DNA from 2 places in the Romboutsia ilealis genome. Region 2 is predicted to be linked to the other one. Evidence: a T-box and tRNA genes for the amino acid it is inferred to sense, from the RefSeq annotation. Region 2 holds a T-box; the other holds one or more tRNA genes.
What was found. A T-box is a leader RNA that pairs with one kind of tRNA and senses whether it is charged. The one in region 2 lies ahead of thrS (threonine--tRNA ligase), so its partner is inferred to be a tRNA-Thr.
Positions count from the first base shown of each region.

Region 1 (3,427 bases), 130 kb from region 2:
GCTACTTGCAAATTTATATCTGATTCTCTATATCCGCATCCTAACGATCCAGGATCAGTCCCACCATGACCTGCGTCTATAAATACTTTATAGTATCCTCTAGGTTTAGCCTCTCTAGATACTATATTGATTGTCGGTATTTCTGATGGTACATATATTTCTACTATATACACTTTTTCACCTATTCTTTGACTCAAAAATACTGTACCTTCATTAACTGCTTTTACAATTCCATTTGAATTTATCTCTATAGTTTCATTATCTGATAATTCCCAATTAGGATATTGAGATAAATCTAATATTTCTCCCTTTTCTAAAGATATTCCCTCTTCTACAACTACATCTTCTATTTTATACTTATTTATAACAGATAAAAATTCATCTTCTATTGTATCTGCATTAGCTATTGTTGTATCTAATAATGTAGGCATCGATGCTAACATTGTAATCATTATTAGATTTTTTATCTTTAGTTTGTACTTCACTCTCATTCCTCCCATTTTTAATTCATATTTTATAATATAATTAGTTACAATTTTGTTAATAATATTATATTAGCATAAATAAGACAATAAAATAAGCATTTTAATATAAAATCCGACCTATTTTATATTAAAATGCTTATTTTTTTAGTTTTTCTACTCTACTTAACATAATTGCTACTTATGCTCTTTTTATTCCATTTTTAGGCTTAGATGTGCCATCATTTAAATTATATGAAACGATATTAAAGAAACTATAATTCCTGACATCATATTACCAATCAAAACACCCAATAAAGAAGTTTTTATCCTCATTTTTAAAATTGATGCTATAGCTGCAGCTGTCCAAGTCCCTGTAGTTGGAAGAGGTATCCCTACAAAAAGCATAATACCTAATATAGAGATGCTCTTTAATCTCTTCATTCCACTTTCTATTTTAATATCAACTTTTTTTACTAAGGGTACAAATATATCTATATTTCTAAAAAAATTTAATATATGTCTAAAAGTAAAAATGAGCGGTATAGATACTATAGTTGACCCTATTACGCTTACTATATATACTCCTATTGGATTTAAACCCATTGCAATTCCGATTGGTATTGCGCCTCTTAGCTCTGTTAATGGAAGCATTGCTAAAAACATTATTTCTAAGTATCCCAAATTACCCCTCCATATTAATTCTAATCCAGATTTATTTTATAGTATATGATTTTATACTAATTATCAATGCTTATCTATCATTATTTATTACCATAATATATAGCGGTATATTACTGATATTATAATTTATAAAACCACATATATTTTATCTTGTTTTAATTGCTTTATTAAATATTTCTATATAAAAAAGACTATACTTTCGTATAGTCTTTATTGGAGCTGGTGATAGGAATCGAACCTACAACCTGCTGATTACAAGTCAGCTGCTCTACCGTTGAGCCACACCAGCATATGGCGGGAATAACAGGACTCGAACCTGTGACCCATTGATTAACAGTCAATTGCTCTACCAACTGAGCCATATTCCCATTTACATCAATAAATATAAGCAAGTCTATAAGCGGAGTTCTGTATTTGACAATCATCTTTCTAGGCTTATTGTCACCAATAAGCTCAAGCGACCTACCAACCGGAGGATGCGAGCAACATCCTTTTAGCCCTATCTTGGTCTTGCTCCAGGTGGGGTTTACACGGCTTTGCTAGTCACCTAGCAAACGGTGAGCTCTTACCTCACCTTTTCATCCTTACCACATAAGCGGCGGTTATTTTCTGTTGCACTTTCCTTAGGATCACTCCCACTAGGCGTTACCTAGCACCCTGCTCTATGGAGCTCCGACTTTCCTCACGCAGCAAATGCTACCCGCGATTGTCTGGCTTACTTAGTATTTAATTGACAATATATATATTAACATAAGATTTATACTGTGTCAAAAGTAAATTTTTGTTTTTAAAGTAAGTCTAAACTAATTTTTATAAAATATAATTTATTAAAATTTAATTTACTGGGTTAAATTCTAATACCCTTTTCTCTAACTTAGATACTTTTATCTTAACCTTGTTTAATTCATTTGTATTATTTTCAGTTAATAATTCTAAAGTTTCAAATCCATCAGTCATTTTATATTCTAATTTATCGATTTTAGTGCTCATATCTTTCATTTCTGATTTCATATCTTTCATTTCTTTCTGCATATCTTTTATTTCTAATTTCATATCTTTCATTTCTGATTTCACATCTTTTATTTCTGATTTCACATCTTTCATTTCTTTCTGCATATCTAATAATATTTCTAATATTTTGCTCTCCATTGTTTCAACTCCTTAATGTTATAATATCTATTATAACATTTTTAGTCATAAAGTATATATATTTAACTTATTTGTTATTATTTCTATCAACTTTGTTGTATAAATAAAAAGACTATACTTTCGTATAGTCTTTATTGGAGCTGGTGATAGGAATCGAACCTACAACCTGCTGATTACAAGTCAGCTGCTCTACCGTTGAGCCACACCAGCATATTTAATTTTAGAGTTAGTACTCTGAAAACTGCATATCATTTACATATTAATCATTTTATTTTAGCAACCGAAATCTTCCTTATTAATATTTTAATAATGATTTGGTTGGCGATATAAACCTTTAGGTTTATTTTGGTCAAGTCCTCGACCTATTAGTATCGATAAGCTAAATACATTACTGCACTTACACCTTCGACCTATCAACCAGGTAGTCTTCCTGGGGTCTTACCCTTACGGTGGGAAATCTTATCTTGAAGTTGGCTTCGCGCTTAGATGCTTTCAGCGCTTATCCATTCCGTACATAGCTACCCAGCCATGCCCTTGGCAGAACAACTGGTACACCAGAGGTACGTCCATCCCGGTCCTCTCGTACTAAGGACAGGTCTTCTCAAATTTCCTACGCCTGCGACGGATAGGGACCGAACTGTCTCACGACGTTCTGAACCCAGCTCGCGTACCACTTTAATGGGCGAACAGCCCAACCCTTGGGACCTACTACAGCCCCAGGATGTGATGAGCCGACATCGAGGTGCCAAACCTCCCCGTCGATGTGGACTCTTGGGGGAGATAAGCCTGTTATCCCCAGGGTAGCTTTTATCCGTTGAGCGATGGCCCTTCCATGCGGTACCACCGGATCACTAAGTCCGACTTTCGTCCTTGCTCGACCTGTATGTCTTGCAATCAAGCTTCCTTTTGCCTTTACACTCTTCGCACGATTTCCGACCGTGCTGAGGAAACCTTTGAGCGCCTCCGTTACTTTTTAGGAGGCGACCGCCCCAGTCAAACTGCCCACCTGACGGTGTTCCAAGACCTGATTCAAGGCCTATGGTTAGGATCCCAGTACTACAAGGGTGGTATCCCAAGGTTGACTCCACACAGACTGGCGTCCATGCTTCTTAGTCTCCCACCTATCCTGTACA
Region 1 is NZ_LN555523.1:2,064,622-2,068,048, forward strand. Features, by position in the region: gene CRIB_RS09710 (N-acetylmuramoyl-L-alanine amidase) at 1-485, opposite strand, end outside; gene CRIB_RS09715 (COG2426 family protein) at 708-1,145, opposite strand; tRNA gene CRIB_RS09720 (tRNA-Thr) at 1,360-1,434, opposite strand; tRNA gene CRIB_RS09725 (tRNA-Asn) at 1,438-1,513, opposite strand; RNA gene rnpB (RNase P RNA component class A) at 1,527-1,867, opposite strand; gene CRIB_RS09735 (hypothetical protein) at 1,980-2,294, opposite strand; tRNA gene CRIB_RS09740 (tRNA-Thr) at 2,430-2,504, opposite strand; rRNA gene CRIB_RS09745 (23S ribosomal RNA) at 2,640-3,427, opposite strand, start outside.
Region 1: it has a tRNA-Thr gene. The T-box ahead of thrS (threonine--tRNA ligase) is inferred to sense a tRNA for this amino acid. The anticodon was not compared.

Region 2 (3,427 bases):
TTTATTTTGATACTTTTACTAGATATTAGAAGGGAGGGATAAAAATGACCAATAAAGATATTTATTTAAGTTTAAATAAACAAGATGAGATATCTGTAAAAAAGTTATTAACTAACCGTAAACTTGAAAAAGAATATACTTACAATAAAGATTATATAGAGGTAGTACTAAAAAATAATAGTAAAGATAGAATATATAATGAAGAAATCGTAGAAGAAATAGCTGATTTGATAATTGACATAATGGAAAATAAATTTCTTAGAAAGTATGTCCTAAAAAAATATAGTTTTGAATCTAGCGAAGAAATTCAAAAGATATATATGTGTGCATTGAATTTGTTTAAAGAGAAATATTTTATAATAAAGAAATCTTTATATAATAAAATATACGATTATATATTAAATGAAGATTACATAAATATAGAAGGTTTTGTGAAATTTAGAATGAAAGAATTTAATAATTATATATCAACTATAGTAGATTTAGCATGGGAAGAATATTTCATAAAAAAGGATCAAGATGAGTTTATTAATATACTTAAATATTTTGTAGATATTCAGCAAGAAAAATTAGAACTTTTAAGAATACATATAAAAGAAGATAATTCATTTATACTTTATGATAAGGATGGCAATGAAATTGATAGTATAAATGATGAAGAAATAATGAACATGGTTATAGAAGAAAATTTAAATTATGAAGACTTTTTGATGAGTAATCTTCTTACTCTATGTCCAGGTAAAATAGAAATAATAGATTCCGTAAATAACAATTCTTCTAAAGAAATTATAGAAATAATTAAATCGATATTTGGTGATAAAGTAACATATATTAATAGAAACTAATTTCATGCTAAACTAACTAATTATAAAGATATAAAATATATAGTTAGAAAAATTACTTTTTTAATGGTATATTATATTTATAATTAATTGTAAACTGATATCTAATTAAAGGAGATTTTAGCATGAATAATATAATTAGGATATTGATTTTAGCTATTATAGGAGGTTTAATCGGGTATATAACTAATGTAATAGCTATAAAATTGATATTTAGACCAATAAATCCAATAAAAGTACCGATATTTAATATAGAGATAATTGGAATGATACCAAAGAGAAAAAAAGAGATTGCTATTAATATAGGAAGAATAGTAGAAGAGCAGTTTTTATCTATTGATGAAATAACTAATAATCTAGTAACGGAGCAAGATAAAGAATATATAATTGATTACATAAAAGTAAAAATAAAGCTAATACTTAATGAAAAGATGGTGCTTATTCCTAGTACAATAAGAAGTTTAGTTCAAAATTATATTTCTGAAATAATCGAAGATGAAATAAGAGAAGGCATAGATGAATTATGTGAAGAAATGATAGCTAAAGCAAGTAATCGTATAAATATAAAAGAAATAATAGAAAACAAAATTAATGAATTAGATTTATATGAATTGGAGATAATAATATTACAAATTGTAAAAAATGAATTAAGACATATTGAAATACTAGGACTTATATTAGGTTTCTTTATAGGGATAGTTCAAGGAATAATAACTATATTTATATAAAATATTGTTATTGATACTGAATTAAGTATTTGATATAATTAATGTAATAACTAAAAAATAGCGATGAAAAGGAAGAGTAAAATAGAAACAATTAATCAGAGAGGATAAGTCATAGGCTGGAAGCTTATCTTAATATGACTATTTGAAAACTAGCTTGGAGCTGAACTTATTAACATTTATAAAATGTGAAAGTGTTCGGATGACAACCTTATAGTCATCAAGAGGAAGTATTTAAATACTTCAACTTGGGTGGAACCGCGAATTAATACTCGTCCCAATATATTTATTTGGGATGAGTTTTTTTATTATAAAAAATTAATTAAGGAGGAAATAAAATGATAAAAGTTACTTTAAAAGATGGATCTGTAAGAGAATTCGAAAATGAACTTTCAGTTATGGACATAGCTAAGTCTATAAGTGAAGGTTTAGCTAGAGCAGTAGTTGCTGCATCTGTAAATGGAAAAGTTGTAGGACTAAACCATATAGTAAAAGGAGATTGTGAATTAAACTTATTCAAGTTTGATGATGAAGAAGGAAAAGATGTATTCAGACATACATCAGCTCATATATTAGCTCAAGCTATAAAGAGATTATACCCAGAAGCTAAATTTGCAATAGGACCAACTGTAGAAAATGGATTCTACTATGATATAGACTTAGATCATAGATTAACTAATGAAGATTTAGAAAAATTAGAAAAGGAAATGAAGAAAATAGCTAAGGAAGATATAGCTGTTGAAAGATATGAATTACCAAGAGAAGAAGCTTTAGCATGGGCAAAAGAAAATAATGAAATATATAAAGTAGAACTTATAGAAGATTTACCAGAAGGGGAAGTAATATCTTTCTATAAGCAAGGAGACTTTACTGATTTATGTAGAGGACCTCACTTACCTTCAACAAAAAAAGTTAAAGCAGTTAAATTATTAAGCGTAGCTGGAGCTTATTGGCGTGGAGATGAAAAAAACAAAATGCTTCAAAGAATATATGGTATATCTTTTGAGAAGAACAAAGACTTAGAAGAATACTTACACATGTTAGAAGAAGCCAAGAAAAGAGACCATAGAAAATTAGGTAGAGAATTAGACTTATTCTTTATACCTGAAGAAGGTCCAGGATTCCCATTATTCTTACCAAAAGGTATGGAACTTAAGAACGAATTATTAAAGTTCTGGAGAGAAATACATAGAGAAGATGGATACCAAGAAATAGAGACTCCAATAATACTAAATCAAAAATTATGGGAAACTTCAGGACATTGGTACAATTATAAAGAAAATATGTACACTGTAGATATAGATGAGCAACAATTTGCTATAAAACCAATGAATTGTCCAGGTTCTTTAATATATTACAACGCTAAGCCACATTCATATAAAGAATTCCCTATGAAAGTTGCAGAACTTGGTAGAGTGCATAGACATGAATTATCAGGTGCATTACATGGACTTATGAGAGTTAGAGCGTTTACTCAAGATGATGCACATATATTCATGTTACCAGAACAAATAAAAGATCAAATAAAAGGTGTTGTAGATTTAATTGATAGAGTTTACAAGACTTTTGGATTTGAATATCACTTAGAATTATCAACTAGACCTGAAAACTCAATAGGTTCAGATGAAGAGTGGGAAGCAGCTGAAAATGGTTTAAGAGAAGCTTTAGAAGAGCTTAACTTACCATATATATTAAATGAAGGTGATGGAGCATTCTATGGTCCTAAGATAGACTTCCACCTAAGAGATTGCTTAGGAAGAACATGGCAATGTGGAACTATACAATTAGATATGCAATTACCTCAAAGATTTGACATAACTTATATAGGTCAAGATGGTGAAAAACATAGACCAGTTATGA
Region 2 is NZ_LN555523.1:2,193,475-2,196,901, reverse strand. Features, by position in the region: gene ytxC (putative sporulation protein YtxC) at 45-845, shown strand; gene CRIB_RS10340 (DUF445 domain-containing protein) at 968-1,570, shown strand; T-box leader at 1,625-1,850, shown strand; gene thrS (threonine--tRNA ligase) at 1,906-3,427, shown strand, end outside.